DNA from 4 places in the Quatrionicoccus australiensis genome. Region 3 is predicted to be linked to each of the others. Evidence: predicted binding sites of a transcription regulator. Region 3 holds the regulator's gene; each other region holds the start of a gene.
The links. Region 3 encodes sigma-54, which starts transcription at its own class of promoters, with help from an activator protein. Its sites were predicted from a motif close to TGGCACGCTTNCTGCTNA; they were not measured.

Region 1 (5,058 bases), 1.4 Mb from region 3:
CCTGGCGGGCAAAGCGGGTCATCAGGTACATCTCGACAATCAGCAGGACGGTGTAGAAGCCGACAAAACCGGCCAGCGAGCCGTAGAGATTGCCCACCGACAGCGTCGAAACCGAGAGATGGGTCGGCAGTACGCCGTAGATGGTCCAGGGTTGCCGACCGTACTCGGCAACAAACCAGCCAAGTTCGCAAGACAGCCAGGGGACCGGCAACATCCACAGTGACCAGCGCAGGAGGCCGGTTTTATCGGCAAAGTCGCCTTTGACGGACGACCACAGGGCGGCGCCGAACAGGGCCAGCATCAGGAAACCGAAACCGACCATCAGGCGGAAGCTCCAGAACATCGGGGCGACGCGCGGCACGGTGTCGGCCACGGCGCGGTCGATGATCGCCGGGGTGACCTGGGCGTAATCGGTCACGTATTTTTTCAGGAGCAGGCCGAAGCCGAGATCGCTCTTGCGGGCTTCGAATTCAGCCTTCATCTGGGCGTTGTCGGGATTCTTGCGCAGTGCATCGAGGGCGATGGCGGCGAGCCGGCCGTTGATGATCCGTTCGCGGTTCTTTTCCCGGATTTCCTTGATGCCGGGGATCTGCTTGTCGAGCGAGCGAGTGCCGATGATGCCCATGACCCAGGGGATCTCGATGGCAAAATCGTTTTTCATTTCGGCTTCGTTGGGCAGGGCGATGACGTTGAATCCGGCCGGTGCCGGTTCGGTCTCCCACATCGCTTCCATGGCAGCAAGCTTGGTTTGCTGTGCTTCGCCGACGGTGTAGCCGGACTCGTCGCCGAGCACGATGACCGAACAGATCGAGGCAAAGCCGAAGGCGGCGGCGATGCGGAAGCTCTTCTTGGCGAACTCGACGTCGCGGCCACGCAACAGGTAGAAAGCCGAAATCGAGAGCACGAACATGGCGCCCGTGACATAGCCGGCCGAGACGGTATGGACGAACTTGGCCTGGGCGTCCGGATTGAAGAGCACGGCCCAGAAATCGACCATTTCCATGCGCATCGTTACGTAGCTGAACTCGGCGCCGACCGGGTTCTGCATCCAGCCGTTGGCGATCAGGATCCACAGTGCCGAAAGATTGGTGCCGATCGCCATGAGCAGCGTAACCAGCAGATGCTGCTTGCGCGACAGGCGGTCCCAGCCGAAGAAAAAGAGGCCGATGAAAGTCGACTCGAGGAAGAAGGCCATCAGGCCTTCGATCGCCAGCGGCGCGCCGAAGACGTCGCCGACATAATGCGAGTAATAAGCCCAGTTGGTGCCGAACTGGAATTCCATGGTGATGCCGGTGGTGACGCCAAGCGCGAAATTGATGCCGAACAGCTTGCCCCAGAAGCGGGTCATGTCCTGGTAGATGGTCTTGCCGGTCATCAGATAGACCGACTCCATGATGACCAGGATCCAGGTCATGCCGATGGTGAGCGGCACGAAGAGGAAGTGGTACATCGCGGTGACGGCGAACTGCAGTCGGGAAAGATCGACGAGTTGCTCACTGAGCATTGCGGGCTCCTTGCTGGGGCGGGTTGCTGGCGGTCAGTTCATGATTGCCGAGATGGCGGGCGGCGGCCGCGCTGTCCACGGTCACCCGTGCTTCGCGGATAAAGCACCACCACAGGCCGACAATGAGAATCAGCTTGATCACTACGATGACAAGAATCTCCTTGCGCAAGCGGCGATCGCGCTGGTTCATGAACTGCCTCCACGGGTTAATATCAGCATTTACTTATCAAGACGCGTGCCAGCTCGCGATACCCGCTCCGTTGGTGTCAAGTCCATGATTAAAAAGGCCGGCCGGATGTCGGACCAAGGCTGGTTTGTCTGCCATGTGGCAGAATGGCAGTTTTGTGGCAGTATTTGTTGGCAGGGGATGGCATGGCAGACAAGCAAGCGGCGTTGAGTGAATTGATCTCCTTCCTGGAGAACCTGGCCGAGCCGCACATCCTTTGCGACCGCAATTACCGCATCGTTGCGGCCAACGAGGCCTACCGGAACAACTGGAACGACCAGCGCGAGGTTGTCGGGCGCAAGTGCTACGAGGTTTCGCACCGCTACACGGTACCTTGCGACCAGGCCGGCGAGTCCTGCCCCCTGCAGCGCAGTCTGCATTCGGGGCAGCGCGAGCGCGTGCTGCACTTGCACCATACTTCGCGCGGCGAGATGTTCGAGAACATCGAGTTGTCGCCGATTCGCGATGGCGCCGGCGAAATCGCCTATTACGTCGAGAAGCTCGAGCCTTTGCCCGGGGCGCGCAGTCTGGCGCACGCCCAGGGACTGATCGGACGCTCCGGCATGTTTCTGGGCATGATGGAACTGGTCGCCCGCGTCGCGCCCTCAGATGCCGCGGTGCTCCTGCAGGGCGAGTCCGGCACCGGCAAGGAACTGGTGGCGAACGCCATTCATCAGATCAGCCGGCGGGCGGACAAGCCGTTTGTGGCGGTCGACTGCTCCGGATTGGCCGAAACCCTGTTCGAAAGCGAGTTGTTCGGCCACGAGCGGGGGGCTTTCACCGGCGCAACCGCGCGCAAGACCGGTCTGGTCGAGGCGGCTTCGGGCGGAACCCTGTTTCTCGACGAAGTCGGCGACATTCCCTTGTCGATCCAGGTCAAATTGTTGCGCCTGCTCGAAACCGGTACCTATCGCCGGGTCGGTTCTCCGGATTTGCGCCAGGCCGAGGTCCGGATCGTTTCCGCAACCCATCGGCCGCTCGCGGAAATGGTTGCTGAAGCTTCCTTCCGCCAGGATCTCTTCTACCGCCTCAATGTCTTTCCCATCTTCCTGCCGCCATTGCGGCAACGCGGCGACGACGTCCTGCTGCTCGCCGAGGCCCTGCTCGCCCGGGTTGCCAACGGACGGACATTGAGCTTCGCAGCGGAGGCAGTCGACTGGTTGAAGGCTTACTCTTTCCCCGGCAACGTCCGGGAATTGCGCAATATTCTCGAACGCGCCTGCCTGCTTTGTGATGGTGACCAGATCCGCCTTTCACACTTGCCTTCGCTGGCGCCTGGCGCTTTTTCCGGTGCATTGGCGCAGCCGCCGCAATCGCTTCGTCAAGCCGCTCCTGATGCCGACCCGCTTGCTTTCGTTCGCCTGGTCCGCAATTTTGCCGGGAGCCGTCAGGCTCTGGCAAAACACCTGGGAATTTCGGAAAGGACGCTCTACCGACGTCTGAAGCAATGTGGCCTGGAGCCTGGTCCAGGCACTGCTGGCGGACAGGACTGAGGCCGCTTTTCAGCCTGGATTTCAGCGATTCTTCTGAGTCAGGCGGCCGACGACTTTTTCCAGCGTATCGAGTACGCGTGCTGCGTTGAAAGGCTTGACGATGAAGCCGTTGGCGCCGCCCATGATTGCTTCCTGCACGGTGTCCGGGTCGGCGTTGCTGGTGATCATCACGACGGCGGTTTCCGGGCGGGCCGCCTTGATTTCGGCGAGGGCTTCGAGGCCGTCCTTCTCCGGCATCATGACATCGAGACAGATGATGTCCGGCTTCAGGCGATCGGCCATGTCGACCGCGATGACGCCGTTACGGGCTTCACCGACGACTTCGTATTCTTCGCCGCGCAGCATGGCGCGCAGGATGCTGCGCATCATGTCGTTGTCGTCGACAATCATGATGGAGGTGCGTTTTCTGGCCATGGTCTCAGTGGCTGGCGGTCTGGGCAGGGCGGCTGACCCGGTCGCGGCCGTCATCCTTGGCGTGGTAGAGCGCCTGGTCAGCGGCTTCGATCAACAGCCCGAACTCGTCGCTGTCGCCCGGTGCTGCGGCAGCAATGCCGATGCTCAGGGTGACATGGCCGAATGGCGAGTCGCTGTGCGGAATATGCAGTGCGTGGATGGCATGCCGGATCTTCTCGGCCATGAACAGCGCGCCACCGATCTGGGTTTCCGGCAGGACGATGGCAAACTCCTCACCGCCGTAGCGGGCGACGACATCGGCGGCGCGTTCCATGCAGCGCTGGATGGCGTTGGCTACCTGGCGCAGGCAGTCGTCTCCGGCCTGGTGGCCGTAGGTGTCGTTATAGCGTTTGAAGTAATCGACATCGCACATCAGCAGCGCCATGCTGGTTGAGCCGCGGCGAGCACGTCGCCATTCGCGCGCAATGTATTCGTCGAACAGCCGGCGATTCGGAATGCCGGTCAGTCCGTCGCGGGCGGAGAGGCGCATCAGCTCCTGGTTGGCAACGTCGAGCTTGCGGGCGAGGACGACCAGCGAGGTACGCATCTGGATGATGCGCTGCATGGCGCGAATCTTGGCGCCGAGCACGACCTCGCTGATCGGTTTGGTCAGGTAGTCGTCGCCGCCGGCCGCGATGCCTTTCTCGATATCCTCGTCCTTGTCGAGTGAGGAGAGAAAGATGATCGGTGTCCAGTTGCCGTTTTCCTCGAGGCCGCGGATGCGCTGGGCGACGGTGAAGCCGTCGATATCGGGAAGAATCACGTCGAGCAGCACCATGTCCGGCCGCTCAGCCTGGAAAACCTCGATGGCCCGTTCGCCATTGTCGGCCTGGACAGCCGTCGCACCATAACGCTGGACGTATTGCGTAATGATCAGCAGGCTGCTGCGGGTGTCTTCGACAATGAGGATTTTCATGGCTGGCGAACTTCAGGATCGCGGCAGTCTAACGGCAATAACTGTTGAAGAACAGCAGTCCGCCTGTCGATATGCCGACTGCGACAGTGCACCAGCAAATCGCGTAGATCAGGGCGCGGCGCGCTTCATAAGCCGCATGGTGCTGCTTGCAGGTGAAGTAGCGCTGAAACTCGCCAAAAGTCACGACAACCGCGAGCAGGAAAAAAATCATCCCGCTGAACAGGAAAATGATCGGTCCATTGCTTAGCTCGCGACAGGCGCTGACCGTGAAGCGCAGCCGCATGAGCACCGAGTCGGTCTTGAAGGCAAAGCGGCTGACGGCGTAGGTCAGCAGGCCAAAACCGGCAATCAGTCCGAGCGTCAGCCAGGTTTCGCCGCGCTTGAACTGGGCAATGATGCCTTTCAGTTCGGCACTGATTTCCCTGAGTAGATTGACCAACCATTTCATGAGTGTTTACCGCCGTTT
Region 2 (5,058 bases), 590 kb from region 3:
TACGACGAATACTGGCAGGCACTTGCACAGCAACTGCCTTATCCTGGCCACCCGGAAACGCGCCTGGCCTATCTCGACAACGGTTTCAGCCAGGCCATCCTGCTCTGCAACCTGTTGTTCCAGGACGAAGCGAGCTTGCAGCCTTTCCGTGAAGATGTCGGCGTCGAGACGCTGAAGGAATTCCGCATCATCATCCGGCGCAGCATTGAAGTAACGGCCAAGCAGGCGGCGCAATTGACTTCCGGCGACTATGTCTTGCCAAATGAGTCGCAAGACAGCCGCTTCGCCGACAACCCAGCGATTTCCTTAAACCCAGAAAGCGGCGGCTACATCGTCCATCTGACGCAGCGCCTGGAAAGCGACGAACGCACCTCGATCATAGAAAAGCTCAAGCGCTGCGCGACCTTGAGCTACAGAGATGAGGAAACCGATTCACTGATCTTCGACTATTGGGTCAATAACGCCACCAGGGCGGCATTTCGCAACAATTTCGATGACTCGGCGCTGTCCCTGTTCCAGGCCTTTCAGGTATTGCTGACACTGAACCTCTATGCGGTCAGCGAAGAACTCAAGACCGACATTTATCGCTCCAACAGCCATTACGTCAGCGAAACGGTTCCAACCCTGGCCTCCGATCAGCGCATCATGCGCTTCAAGTTCGTCAAGTTCACGAAGCAAGGCGCCAGCGAACCGATGATGCTCAAGGAACTCTCGGATGGCGAACATCAATTACTGCACAGCCTAGGGTTGTGCCTGTTGTTCCGCAACACCAACAGCCTGTTCCTGCTCGACGAGCCGGAAACCCATTTCAACCCGGACTGGCGGGCCAACTTCATCAGTCAGTTGCGCCAGTGCCTGCCGGGCAATGGCGATGTCGGGCAGGAAATGCTGATCACCACCCACACGCCGTTCCTGATCTCGGACAGCAAGCCGGACAAGGTGCTGATCTTCAAGAAGGACAAGACCAGCGGCGCGGTCAGCATCAGCAAGCCCGAGTACAACACTCTGGGTGCCTCGATCAACAAGATCACCATGAGCACCTTCGGCAAACGGGAAACCATCGGCGGGCACGCGCAAGCCTTGCTGGAGGCCTTGCGCGCTCGCTTTGAACATGGCGGCGAGAACGAAGAAGAACTGATCGCCGAAATTCAGCGCGAACTGGGCGACTCGGTGGAAAAGGTCCTGTTGATCAATGCCATTCTCGACCGCCAGGAGAGAAAAGGCCGAGCGGAGCAAGGCTGATGCTGTTTCCCTACACCTATGTGCCGCACCAAATGGAGAAGATGCAGAAGTTCATCGATTTCATCTTCTTTGAGGTGTGGAGCAAGGCGCCGATTGGGCAGGAATTCCACACGGACCTTTTCATCGGCGAGCCAGACCTGCAAGAGGTCATGTCAGAGTTTGGTTTTTCAAAGCACGCGCCAGAACGGGGAAAAGCGTTTTACAAGGACGTCAAAGCGATTTATCAGTTGTTTTCATCTCTGCCGCCGCAGGAGATAGACCAGTTCAAGCAGTGGTACTTGGGAAATAACGATATTGAAAAGATCTGCGCCAACGATCCTGCAACGCCACTCACTTGCTATGCAGACATTCCTGCCGCCCACAAAGATCTGACAGAAAAGCTTAAGTTATTTTTCAAAGAGCTCTATTCGCCGCGTTCCTTGCTCGATTTGGCCGCACTAAGGGCAAAAATAGGAAACATCGACGACCACTATCGCGCCTTCTCGTCCGTCAACAAATCGGGCAAATGTCCGTTCTGCGGAATCAGCTATTTACTGGGTGAGAATCACACCCCGCGCGAAGCCTACGACCATTACCTGCCAAAAGCACTCTATCCTTTCAATTCCATCAACTTCAGAAATCTTGTTCCCGCCTGCCACCACTGCAACAGCAGTTACAAGACCAGCAAAGATCCGGCGCATGAGAAGAAACCTAGCGCTGGAGGAGCAGTCCGCCGCAAGATTTTCTACCCGTTCGCAACAGCACCCTACGCCATAGATGTGCAGGTGACGTTCGATCACGCGAATATCGAAAAACTGACGCCTACAGAGATCAAACTCACGTTCGGTCCAGCCGCTCTGGTCGAACAGATCGAGACCTGGAAAGATGTTTATGGCATCGAAGAGCGGTACCGGGGAAAGCTATTGAGTGGAGACGGTAAGGCCTGGCTGGAAGAGGTTTTTACTGAATGGCGTTGGCACGATAAATTTGCAGGGGCGGAAGGACAAACACCTGACAAATACCTGCAAGTCGTGAAGCGCCACGCGGAGCAATCGCCCTATGCCAATGAAAATTTTCTGAAGAATGGTTTTCTTCAGGCCTGCAAAAATGCGGGGGTATTCGTACCGATTGCGAAACAAGAAGCTGCGCCTCAAATACCCTGACGGGATACCAGCTTGATGGGGCGATGGGACATTCGATCAAGTTCTCTGGCGTTGTATTCGATTCCTATATCACGAGGTCAAAAGGCAGAAATCCAACCGATTGCCGTCATTCTCCTAGACACCGGCTGCCGGCAGCTATTGGCCGAATAGCTGAAGTTGAAAAAGAGAGGCCCGGCAATCGCCGGGCCTCTCTTACATCGACAGTCCGACAGGCTTTACACGCGCCTGACAGACATTATTTCCAACCAGCGCTTTACCAGTTCGGTTCGCGCTCCGGCGTTGCCGTGATCTTGTGGATGCTGAGGTCGGCGCCGTCGTATTCTTCTTCCTGGTCGAGGCGGATGCCGAACAGGCGCTTCAGGGTGCCGTACACCAGTGTGCCGCCGATCAGGGCGACGCAGATGGCCATCGCGGTCATGATCAGTTGTGGCATGAAGGCGATGCCGCCGGCGCCGCCGAGGGCCTTGCTGCCGAAGATGCCGGCGGCGATGCCGCCCCAGGCGCCGCACAGGCCGTGCAGCGGCCAGACGCCGAGCACGTCGTCGATCTTCCAGCGGTTCTGGGTCAGCGTGAACATGATCACGAACAGGGCGCCGGCAATGCCGCCGACGGCCAGGGCACCGATCGGGTGCATGATGTCGGAGCCGGCACATACTGCAACCAGGCCGGCGAGCGGGCCGTTGTGTACGAAGCCGGGGTCGTTCTTGCCGAGCACCATGGCGACCAGCGTGCCGCCGACCATGGCCATCAGCGAGTTGAGGGCGACCAGGCCGGAGATCTTGTCGAGCGTCTGCGCACTCATGACGTTGAAGCCGAACCAGCCGACGGTCAGGATCCAGGCGCCGAGCGCCAGGAAGGGAATCGATGACGGCGGGTGGGCGGAGATGCGGCCATCCTTGCTGTAGCGGCCGTAGCGTGGCCCGAGCAGGAGCACGGCGGGCAGGGCGATCCAGCCGCCCATGGCATGCACGACAACAGAGCCGGCAAAGTCGTGGAACTCTTCACCGAAGGTCGCTTTCAGCCAGGCCTGGATGCCGAAGGCCTGGTTCCAGGCGATGCCTTCAAAGAACGGATAAACGAAGCCGACGAGCAGGAAGGTGGCGGCCAGTTGCGGGTGGAACTTGGCGCGCTCGGCGATGCCGCCCGAGATGATGGCCGGGATGGCGGCGGCGAAGGTGAGCAGGAAGAAGAACTTGGTCAGTTCGAAGCCGTTCTTTTCCATCAGCGTTTCGACGCCGGTGAAGAAATGCGTGCCGTAGGCGATGCCGTAGCCGATGAAGAAATAGGCGATGGTCGAGATGCCGAAGTCGGTCAGGATCTTGACCAGGGCATTGACCTGGTTTTTCTTGCGGACGGTGCCGACTTCGAGAAAGGCAAAGCCGGCGTGCATGGCCAGCACCATGATGGCGCCGAGCAGGATGAACAGCACGTTGCTGCTGGATTGATACGCTTCCATGAAACCCCCGATTCAAAAGACCGGGGGAGGAAAGCAAGCACCATTCCAGTGCGTGCTTTCCTTTTCAAATCAGTGCGTTATTTTTCCGTGCTTGATGAAATAAGCACCGACATGGTGCGTTTTTTAACTAATGTGCAATCGATTGGTGCGCGCTTGCCTTATTTGAGTGCAGCCTCGGGCGGCAGCAGCAACCAGATGCGTCCGGACTGTTTCATGCGTCCGGCCTGTTCGCCCGCTTCCTTGCCGAAGCCCCAGAAAAAGTCGGCGCGTACGGCGCCCTTGATCGCCCCGCCGGTGTCCTGCGCCATCACCAGGCGGTTCAGCGGCTGCGCCGAATTGGGGCGGGTGGTGGCGAGGAAGGCCGGCGTGCCGAGTGGCACCGAGCGCGGGTCGATGGCGATGCTGCGCTCGGGCGTGAGTGGTACGCCGAGGGCGCCGACCGGGCCGTCCTTGCTGTTCGGCACTTCACGGAAGAAGACGTAGCTCGGGTTGCTGTTGAGCAGGTCGTTGAGGCGGGCCGGATTGGCGCGCGCCCAGTTCTGGATGCCCTGCATCGAGGCTTCTTCAAGCTTCAGTTCGCCACGCTCGACCAATACCCTGCCGATCGACTGGTAGGGGTGGCCGTTCTGGTCGGCGTAGTTGAGGCGGACCTGGCTGCCGTCCTGGAGCTGGACGCGGCCGGAACCCTGGACCTGCAGGAAGAAGAGCTCGACCGCATCGTCAACGTAGAGCAGGGTGCGGCCGGGCAGACGGTCGCCACGCGCGGTGATTTCGGCGCGCGACCAGTAGGGCACGACCTTGTTGCCTTCGAGGCGGCCACGCACGCGCTTGTCCTTGAGTTCGGGGAAGACGGCGGAGAGGTCGATGGTCAGCAGATCGTCCGGCACGCCGCGCACCGGCTGCTCGAAGCCGCGCGTCGCCTGCCGGCTGCCGCGCAGCAACGGCTCGTAATAGCCGGTGACCAGGCCATTCGGGTTCGCGTCGGCGGCGAGGATGGCGTAGGGGCGCAGGTGGTTTTCGAAGAACTGGCGGGCGTCCTTGCTGCTCAGGCTGGGGCCGGCGGCTTTGGCCAGGTCGCAGACGCGCTTCCAGGCCGGGCCGTGCGGCTTGCTCGCCATGCCGCGGCAGGATTGCAGGAAGGCGGGCCAGGCGGCAGCGTGGTCGTCCTCGGCCCAGCCCGGCAGCTCGTTCCAGGTGCCCGCTTGCAGGCTGCGCGAG
Region 3 (5,058 bases):
CCGGTTCGCTCGGCTTGGATATCGCGTTGGGCGTCGGCGGTCTGCCGCGCGGCCGCGTTGTCGAAATCTACGGTCCGGAATCCTCGGGCAAGACCACGCTCTGTCTGCAGGTCATTGCCGAAATGCAGAAGCTGGGCGGCGTTGCCGCCTTCATCGATGCCGAACACGCGCTCGATCCGCAATATGCCCAGAAGCTCGGCGTCAATGTCGGTGACCTGCTGATCTCGCAGCCGGATACCGGCGAACAGGCCCTCGAAATTTCCGACATGCTGGTCCGTTCCGGCTCGGTCGACATCATCGTCATCGACTCGGTCGCGGCGCTGACGCCGCGTGCCGAAATCGAAGGCGAAATGGGCGACCAGATGGTCGGCCTGCACGCCCGCCTGATGAGCCAGGCACTGCGCAAGCTGACCGCCAACATCAAGAAGACCAACACCTTGGTCATCTTCATCAACCAGATCCGCATGAAGATCGGCGTCATGTTCGGTTCGCCGGAAACGACGACCGGCGGCAATGCGCTCAAGTTCTACGCTTCCGTGCGCCTCGACATCCGCCGCATCGGCTCGATCAAGAAGGGCGACGAGGTCATCGGCAGCGAAACCAAGGTCAAGGTCGTCAAGAACAAGGTGTCGCCGCCCTTCCGCGAAGCCATTTTCGACATCCTGTACGGCGAAGGCATTTCCCGCCACGGCGAAATCGTCGAACTCGGGGTTGCCCACAAGCTGGTCGAGAAATCCGGCGCCTGGTATTCCTACAAGGGCGAAAAGATCGGTCAGGGCAAGGACAATTCCCGCGAATTCCTCAAGGCCAACCCGGAAATCGCTGCCGAGATCGAGGCGGGCATCCGCGAAGCGGCCAGCACCAATGTCATCAAGCCGGTCAAGGCAGCCAAGGTTGATGGCTGATCCCTCTGCTGCGCTGCGGGTTGCCGCGCTTCGACTCCTCACCCGGCGCGATCACAGCCGGGCGGAGTTGAAGGCCAAGCTCGCCGCGCAGGCGGAGTCGGAAGAACAGCTCGAAGCCGTGCTCGAACGCCTGCAGGCCGAGCGCCTGCTGTCCGATTCGCGTTACGCCAGTCAGCGCGTCGTCGCCCGTGCCGGGCGCTACGGCAATGCGCGGCTGAAGCAGGAACTGCGGCAATGCGGCATCGGTGATGACGACATTGCCGATGCCTTGCCCGAGGCCGGCGATGAAGCCGAGCGTTGCAAGGCGGTATGGGCGAGAAAATTCCGCGAGTTGCCGCAATCGGCAGCCGAGCGGGCCAAACAGATGCGTTTTTTGCAATATCGCGGTTTTTCCGGCGACGCGATTCGCCGTGTCATGCGCGGAGCCGATGAATGAGCGATGTCAAAGTGTCCACCCTGAGTGCCCACAACCTCAAGAAGCGCTACAAGTCGCGGACGGTGGTCGAGGATGTTTCCTTTGATGTCAAAAGCGGCGAGGTCGTCGGCCTGCTCGGCCCGAACGGGGCCGGCAAGACCACCTGTTTCTACATGATTGTCGGCTTGGTCGCGGCTGATGGCGGCGAGGTCTATATCGACGATGTCCGCCTCACCCACCTGCCGATGCACAGCCGGGCCCGCCTCGGCCTGTCCTACCTGCCGCAGGAAGCCTCGGTCTTCCGCAAGCTCAATGTCGAAGAGAACATCCGTGCCGTGCTCGAGCTGCTCAAGCTGCCGGCGCAGGAACTCGACGACCGCCTCGAAGGCCTGCTCAGCGAACTGCACATCGGGCATGTCCGGCACGTCAATGCGGCCGCCCTCTCCGGTGGTGAGCGCCGCCGCGTCGAAATCGCCCGCGCCCTGGCCACCAACCCGCGCTTCATCCTGCTCGACGAGCCGTTTGCCGGTGTCGATCCGATTGCTGTACTGGAGATCCAGAAGATCATCCGCTTCCTCAAGGAGCGCGGCATCGGTGTCCTGATTACCGACCATAATGTGCGCGAAACGCTCGGTATCTGCGATCACGCCTATATTATTAACGCCGGACGCGTTCTCGCGTCTGGACGGCCGGACGAAATCGTTGATAATGAAAGCGTCCGCAAGGTTTATCTCGGCGAGCATTTCAAGCTCTGACCGTTAGGCTGCACCCCAACCCGAACCGATGAAGCCAGCTCTCCAACTAAAACTATCCCAGCATCTGGCACTGACGCCTCAGTTGCAGCAGTCGATCAAGCTATTGCAGTTGTCGACGGTCGAGATGCAGCAGGAAATCGAGCGTTACCTGCTGGAAAATCCGATGCTGGAGCGCGAGGACGAGGCCGGTACGGAATCCTTTGGGGCGGCGCAGCAATTCGATTCACCGGCCAACGAAACGACGCGCAGCGAACCGACTGAAGAGCGCGAACGTGATCCGCGCGAGGAACGCGAGCAGGAAGTGCCGAGCGCACCTTCCGAAGTCGATGATGATCGCTGGGCTTCCGATGCCGGGACCTTTACCGGTGCCGGGCGTGATGAAGACGACGACAGCGATTCACGCGACATCCATTCGGCCGCCACCAGCCTGCGCGAACATCTCGGCTGGCAGCTGGGCATGACCCAGCTCAGCGAACGCGATCGCAGCCTGGTCCGTTTCCTGATCGAAGCGCTGGACGATGACGGCTATCTCTCGGCCACGCTTGAGGAGCTGTGGGAAACCCTGCCGCCGGAATACGAGATCGAGCTCGAAGAGCTGGAAATCGCCCTGCACCACATCCAGCATTTCGATCCGACCGGGATCGGCGCGCGCAGCCCCAGCGAATGCCTGGCGCTGCAATTGAAAGCGATGCCGGCCGACGAAGTACAGGCGCTTGCCCTGGCGATCGTCGAGAAGCATCTGGAACTGCTCGCGGCGCGCGATTTTGCCAAAATTCGCCGGTTGACCGCCTGTGACGACGATGAACTGAAGGCGGCACAATCCCTGATCGTCAGCCTCAATCCGCGGCCGGGGGCGCGTTTCTCGCAGACCGAGGCGCGCTACATCACGCCGGACGTAATGGTCAGGAAGCTCAAGGGCAAATGGACCGCCTACATCAATCCGGATGCCTACCCGCGCCTGCGCATCAACCGTCTGTATGCCGAGATTCTGTCGAGACAGCGGCGCGGCAATGGCAACCTGACCGGCCAGTTGCAGGAAGCACGCTGGCTGATCAAGAACGTGCAGCAGCGTTTCGAGACCATCCACCGCGTGACGCAGGCCATTGTCGATCGTCAGCGCCAGTTTTTCGAACATGGTGAAGTCGCCATGCGGCCGTTGGTCCTGCGCGAAATCGCCGATATTCTCGGTTTGCACGAGTCGACCGTCTCGCGCGTCACCAGCCAGAAATACATGGCGACGCCGCGCGGCATCTTTGAATTGAAATACTTTTTCGGCAGTCATGTGTCCACCGATACCGGTGGTGCCTGTTCTGCCACCGCCATTCGCGCCCTGATCAAGCAATTGATCAGTGCCGAGGATGGCAAGAAGCCCTTGTCGGATAGTCAATTATCCGAAATACTAGGCCAGCAGGGAATTGTTGTAGCCCGACGCACGGTAGCCAAATATCGCGAGTCACTCAACATCCCGCCGGTCAATTTACGCAAGACCCTGTAGAGAGAGGAGAAAAAATGAATCTGCAGATCGCTGGTCACCACATCGAAGTAACCCCGGCATTGCGCGAATACGTCGAGAACAAGCTCGATCCCGTCGTTCGCCATTTTGACAAAGTCACCGGTGTTAACGTGGTTCTGTCCGTAGAGAAGCTCAAGCAGAAGGCTGAAGTGACGTTGCATGTGCCGGGCAAGGACATTCACGTTGAAGAGAACGGCGATGACCTCTACGCCGCCATCGATGCGCTGTTTGACAAGCTGGACCGTCAGGTTCAGAAGTACAAGCAAAAGGTCCAGGATCACCATCGCGGTGACAAGCCTGTACACCACATGGCTGACTAATAGCCGACCGGCCGCGGCACTTGTGCTGCGGCCCTGGTTTTCAAATCCCCTATGAACAACCCCCTAACGAATATTCTGCCGGCTTCGCAGGTTCTTCTCGACCTTGATGCCAGCAGCAAAAAACGGGTGTTCGAACAGGCCGGCATGCTTTTCGAGAGTCATCTCGGACTCGCTCGCTCGGTTATTTTCGACAGTCTGTTCGCCCGTGAAAAACTCGGCTCGACCGGCCTCGGTCAGGGCATTGCCATTCCGCATGGCCGTATCAAGGGTCTCAAACAGGCTTCCGGCGCTTTCATGCGCCTGACGACTCCGGTGCCCTTCGATTCCCCGGATGGCCGGCCCGTCAATCTGCTCTTCGTCCTGCTGGTTCCCGAACAGGCAACCGAGCAGCATTTGCAGATTCTTTCCGAACTCGCCCAGCGTTTTTCCGATCGCACCTTCCGTGAAGCCCTGCTGGCGGCACCGGATGCGGCCGCGATCGTGACCCTTTTCCAGTCCTGACGTTCAGCCGTGCGCCACATCAGCCTGGTCCAGCTCTATGAGGACAACCGCGACAAGCTGTTGCTCAACTGGGTAGCCGGCCAGCAAAGCGATTGCATGATCGAGCTGAAGGCGGCAAACAACTATGGTGCCGATGTTGTCGGCCATATCAATGTCATCCACCCGGAGCGCCTGCAGGTCATGGGCCAGGCCGAGTATGACTGGGCCATGCGCATCGGCGAGCGCCGTTTCGGCCAGATGTTCCAGGATTTGCTGGAGGCGCAGTCGCCGGCCGTCATCGTTGCCGATGGTCTGACGCCGCCGCCGATGCTGGCGGAAGCTTGCCGTCAGTACAATACCCCCTTGATCCTGTCACCCAAGCCGTGCTCGGCGGTCATCGACTTGCTGCGCATCTACCTCTCGGCTCGACTGGCGGATACCGTCAATCTGCACGGTGTCTTCATGGATGTGCTGGGCATGGGCGTCCTGATTACCGGTGATTCCGGAGTCGGCAAATCCGAGCTGGCCCTTGAGCTGATTTCCCGCGGCCACGGTCTGGTTGCTGACGATGTGGTCGAAATGGCGCGTATCGCACCGACCACCATCGAAGGGCGCTGTCCGGGCATGCTGCGTGACTTTCTCGAGGTGCGCGGCCTTGGCTTGCTCAATA
Region 4 (5,058 bases), 740 kb from region 3:
CCGGTGCCGAATCTCATTTTGAGGGTTACCACAAATGATGAACCTCTATTCGGGCACTACCTGCCCTTTTAGTCACCGTTGCCGCATTGTCCTGTTCGAAAAGGGCATGGACTTTCAGGTCATCGATGTCGACATGTTCAACAAGCCGGAAGAAATGGCCGCGATCAACCCGCACAATCGCGTGCCGGTTCTGGTCGAGCGCGATCTCGTCCTGTTCGAGCCGAACATCATCAACGAATACATTGACGAACGCTTCCCGCATCCGCAACTGATGCCGGCCGATCCGATCATGCGCGCCCGCGCCCGCCAGTTGCTGGTCGGCATGGAACGCGAAATCTTTTCCTTCATGGAAGTGATCGAAAAGAACAGCAAGACCGCTGATAAGGCCCGCCAGGAAATCAAGGCGCGTCTGACCGAAATCGTGCCGATCTTCAACAAGCAGAAGTTCATGCTGGGTGACGAGTTCTCCATGCTCGACGTGGCGATTGCCCCGTTGTTGTGGCGTCTCGACCACTATGGCATCGATCTCGGCAAGGCTGCCGCACCGCTGATGAAGTACGCCGAGCGCATCTTCAGCCGGCAAGGTTTCATCGACGCGCTGACGCCGTCCGAAAAAGCGATGCGCAAGTAACAGGCATGGGGCTTCCTTCGACCAAGCCTTATTTGCTGCGCGCCATCTGGGAATGGTGCTGCGATAACGGTTTCACGCCGCATATCGCAGTCACCGTCGATTCCCGGACCCGCGTGCCGCGCGAGTTCGTGCGTGACGGCCAGATCGTGCTCAATCTGGGACCCGGTGCGACCAACAAGCTGCAGATTGGCAATGACTATGTCGAGTTTCAGGCGCGTTTTGGTGGTGTGGCGCGTGAGTTGTCGATACCGGTTGGTCAGGTAACGGCGGTTTATGCGCGTGAAAACGGAGCCGGGATGGCCTTCGAACTCGAAGACGATGCCGGCGTAGCCGAAGCGTTTTCTGCCGAGCTGGGGGCTGGAGATTCTGCACCAGACGAGGACCCGCCCGAGCCGCCGCGCCCGGATGCGGGGCGCCCGAAGCTGCAGCGCATCAAATAGGGACTCGCTCGCCTGGTGATGCACCAGAATGGGGAGATTTCCATTGGAAATCTCCCCGTTTGTTATTCAAGTCCATGATTTTTAACGATGGCACGGCTGTTGCTCAAAGCCATGCCAAAAGGAAAAGTCATGCAAACTGAAGTCAAATCCACTTGTTGTTATTGCGGCGTCGGCTGCGGCGTTCTGGTTGCCACTGAAGGTGGTCGCATTGTCGGCGTGCGCGGTGATCCGCAGCATCCTGCCAATTTCGGTCGTTTGTGCACCAAGGGGGCCAGCCTGCATCTGACGGCTGACACTACCTGTCGCCTGCTCCATCCGGAACAGCGGACGGAGCGGCATGGCCTGCGCCAGCGTCTGAGTTGGGATGCCGCGCTCGACCAGGCGGCCGGGCGTTTTGCTTCGATCATCCGTGAGCATGGTCCGGATTCGGTTGCCTTTTATATCTCCGGTCAATTGATGACCGAGGATTACTACGTCTTCAACAAGCTCGCCAAGGGCTTGATCGGCACCAACAACGTCGATACCAATTCGCGTCTCTGCATGTCCTCGGCGGTGGCCGGCTACAAGCAGACCCTGGGTGCTGACGCGCCGCCGTGCAGTTACGAGGATATCGATCAGGCCAGCCTGATCTTCATCAGCGGTGCCAATCCGGCGCTTGCCCATCCCATCGTCTTTCGCCGGATCGAGGATGCGCGGGCGGCCAACCCCAACCTGCGCATCATCGTTGCCGATCCGCGGCGCAGCGAGACGGCGGAAATCGCCGATCTGCACCTGCCGCTCAAGCCGGGCACCGATGTCGCGCTATTCAACGGCATGCTGCAGGTGATGATTGCCGAGAACCTGATCGATGCCGACTATATCGCCGTCCATACCCGTGGCTTTGCCGAGTTGCAGGCGATCGTCGGCGAATACACGCCGGAGCGGGTCGCTGCGATCTGCGGCCTGCGGGCCGCGGATATCGTTACGGCGGCGCGCTGGTTCGCCGGCAGCAAGGCAGCGCTTTCGCTCTACTGCCAGGGGCTCAACCAGTCGGCGCACGGGACGCAGAATAACGCCGGCATCATCCATCTGCATCTGGCGACCGGCCAGATCGGCAAACCCGGCGCCGGGCCGTTTTCCCTGACTGGGCAGCCGAATGCGATGGGCGGGCGCGAAGTCGGCGGTCTCGCCAACCAGTTGTCGGCCCATCGTGACCTCGGCAATCCCGAACATCGCGCCGAAGTGGCGAAGCTGTGGGGGATTCCCGACGTACCGTCAGAACCGGGCAAGTCAGCGGTCGACCTGTTCAAAAGCCTGAAAACCGGCGAGATCAAGGCGGTCTGGATTGCCTGCACGAATCCGGCGCAATCGCTGCCCAACCAGGCTGCCGTACGCGCGGCACTGGAAGCGGCCGACTATGTCGTGCTGCAGGAAGCCTACGGCAATACCGATACCGCGGCGTATGCCGACCTGCTGTTGCCGGCCACGACCTGGGGTGAAAAATACGGCACGGTGACCAATTCCGAGCGCCGCATCAGTCGCGTCCAGTCGGCCGTCGCCGCGCCGGGCGAAGCCCGTCACGACTGGCAGATCGTCGTCGATTTCGCGCGCCGGCTCGGGCACAAGCTGGGCAATTCGGCGACCGACAAGCTGTTTCCCTATGCCGATGCCGAAGCCATCTTCAACGAGCACCGCGCCAGTACGTTAGGCCGCGATCTCGATATCGGCGGCCTGAGTTATGCCTTGCTCGAACAGGCCGGACCGCAGCAATGGCCGTATCCGCAAGGGGCTGCTACCGGCCGGACGCGTCTTTACGAAGACGGCGTGTTCGCTTCTGCCGACGGCAAAGCGGCTTTCCTGCCGATCGAACATCAGCCGACTGCCGATGCCAATACGGTCGACCTGCCGATCAGCCTGCTTTCCGGTCGCATGCGCGATCAATGGCACGGCATGAGCCGCACCGGCACCGTGCCGCGCCTGTTCAATCAGGAAGACGAGCCCTTGCTCGGCATGCATCCTTGCGACATGCGCCACCGCACGCTGGTCAGCGGCGATCTGGCGCGGCTCAGCAATGCGCGTGGCGACAGCGTCCTGCGTGTCGTCGAACGGGCCGGGATGCAGAAAGGTCAGGCCTGGCTGCCGATGCACTGGGGGAGTCAGTTCCTCAACTCGCCCGGCGCCAATGCCGTGGCTTGCGATGCGGTTGATCCCTCTTCGATGCAGCCGGAACTGAAACACGCTGCCGTGCAGATCGCCCGTCTCGAACTGCCTTATCCGCTCGCCGTCATCCGCCGTTGTGACAATCAGGCCGAAGCGCTGGAGTTGATGCAGGAAGCGCGGCCGTTGCTCGACCGTTATCCCTACGCCAATGTCAGTCTCTACGGGCGGCAGGCGCCGCTGGTCGTGTTCCGCGCGGCGCTTGAGCAGCCACTCGATGCCGCGGCGCTTGCTGAGCTTGATCAGTTGTTCGGCATGGCGGGCGACGCTGGCGCCATCGTCTATAGCGATCGCAGCCGGAATATTGCCAAGAAGGCGATTTCCCGCGATGGCCGCTTGCTTGCCGTCCGTCTGGCGGGTGAGGTGCTTGCCCAGACTTGGTTGAAGCAGGCGATGGCCGAGGATAAGCTTGATCCGGCGATGATCCGCTTCGCGCTGGCGCCATGCAGTGCGCCGCCGGTTACCATTGCGCCGCGCAACATCGTCTGCAAGTGTGCCGATGTCAGTGATCTGCAAATCAAGGCAGGAATTGCTGCGGGAGACGATTTGCCCGCCCTGCAGCAAAACCTGAAATGTGGAACCTTCTGTGGTTCCTGTGTGCCGGACATCAAGCGGATGCTGGCTGAATGCAAGACCCATGAGACTGTGCCCGTTTGAGCGCGGCAGGAGAAGACAATGACTTACGCCCACTACATCAAGGAAATCGGCCGCGGCGCCCAGGGGGCGCGCAGCCTCTCCGGCGACGATGCGCGCCAGCTTTATGCGGCAATTCTCGACGGCGGCGTGCCCGATCTCGAGCTCGGGGCCATTCTGCTCGCCTTGCGCGTCAAGGGTGAATCGCTCGATGAAATGCTCGGCTTTCTGGCGGCAGCCGAAGATCGAACGGCCCTTCTGGACAATCCGGCGGGACGCGTACGACCGGTTGTCCTGCCCAGCTACAACGGCGCCCGCAAGGAAGCCAATCTGACTCCGTTGCTGGCGCTGATGCTGCGCCGCTTCGGTGTGCCGGTGCTGGTGCATGGCCTGCTCGAGGGGTTCGGCCGGGTCACCACCGGCCATATCTTCCGCGAACTCGGCATCATGCCGGCGACGACGACGCACCAGGCGCAAACCACGCTGCAGGAAAAAGGTCTGGCCTTCGTGCCGCTGACTGCGCTGGCGCCCGGCTTGCACAACCTGCTCGCCCTGCGCGCCCGCATGGGCGTGCGCAACAGTGCGCACAGCCTGGTCAAGATGCTCAATCCCTTCGAAGGCGAGGCTGTGGTTGTCGCACCGGCGACGCATCCCGATTTCATCGACCTGATGCGCGACATGCTGCTGGCGCGCGGCGAGCGCGCCATCCTGTTGCGCGGTACCGAGGGCGAGCCTTTTGCCAATCCGAAACGGCGGCCGCGCCTCGAATATGTTCACGAAGGCTTTGCCGATGTGCTGTTCGAAGCCGAGCACGACAGCCTGCGTACCCTGCCCAATCTGCCGGACGGTGCCGATGCGGCGCAGACGGCGAAATGGACGCAGCGCGTGCTCGACAAGCAGGCCGCCTTGCCCAAGCCGATTGCCAACCAGCTGGCCTGTCTGCTCTACGCCAGCGGTTACGCCGAGGACTTCAACCAGGCCAAGGCCATCGTTGCGGTCGAGGCCAATGCACTGGCGGCGACGAGTAGCTAAGGTGCATTTCAGTGCCGGCCTGCGTGCCTGATGCCTTCATTTGGTGCGGGTGCCGGGCGGTCGACCACGGAAAAACACCAAAAATCATCGCGTTAGGATTCTGGCACGAGGATTGCAAAGAGTAAT

Region 1: cydP (cytochrome oxidase putative small subunit CydP) is a predicted target of sigma-54. The motif match lies at 1,728-1,745, and genes of this name have one in related genera.
Region 2: KI612_RS02600 (ammonium transporter) is a predicted target of sigma-54. The motif match lies at 3,871-3,888, and genes of this name have one in related genera.
Region 4: KI612_RS16135 (nitrate reductase) is a predicted target of sigma-54. The motif match lies at 1,160-1,177, and genes of this name have one in related genera.

The regions. Positions count from the first base shown of each region.
Region 1 covers NZ_CP075188.1:2,698,574-2,703,631, reverse strand. The annotation lists gene KI612_RS12985 (cytochrome ubiquinol oxidase subunit I) at 1-1,504, opposite strand, end outside; gene cydP (cytochrome oxidase putative small subunit CydP) at 1,494-1,694, opposite strand; gene KI612_RS12975 (sigma-54 interaction domain-containing protein) at 1,877-3,223, shown strand; gene KI612_RS12970 (response regulator) at 3,245-3,637, opposite strand; gene KI612_RS12965 (diguanylate cyclase) at 3,642-4,592, opposite strand; gene KI612_RS12960 (hypothetical protein) at 4,621-5,040, opposite strand.
Region 2 covers NZ_CP075188.1:537,544-542,601, forward strand. The annotation lists gene KI612_RS02590 (restriction system-associated AAA family ATPase) at 1-1,242, shown strand, start outside; gene KI612_RS02595 (HNH endonuclease) at 1,242-2,384, shown strand; gene KI612_RS02600 (ammonium transporter) at 2,638-3,840, opposite strand; gene mltA (murein transglycosylase A) at 3,999-5,058, opposite strand, start outside.
Region 3 covers NZ_CP075188.1:4,116,771-4,121,828, reverse strand. The annotation lists gene recA (recombinase RecA) at 1-905, shown strand, start outside; gene recX (recombination regulator RecX) at 898-1,341, shown strand; gene lptB (LPS export ABC transporter ATP-binding protein) at 1,338-2,075, shown strand; gene KI612_RS19520 (RNA polymerase factor sigma-54) at 2,104-3,570, shown strand; gene hpf (ribosome hibernation-promoting factor, HPF/YfiA family) at 3,585-3,908, shown strand; gene ptsN (PTS IIA-like nitrogen regulatory protein PtsN) at 3,960-4,409, shown strand; gene hprK (HPr(Ser) kinase/phosphatase) at 4,419-5,058, shown strand, end outside.
Region 4 covers NZ_CP075188.1:3,377,805-3,382,862, reverse strand. The annotation lists gene KI612_RS16145 (glutathione S-transferase N-terminal domain-containing protein) at 35-631, shown strand; gene KI612_RS16140 (ClpXP protease specificity-enhancing factor) at 637-1,071, shown strand; gene KI612_RS16135 (nitrate reductase) at 1,201-3,924, shown strand; gene ybiB (DNA-binding protein YbiB) at 3,943-4,932, shown strand.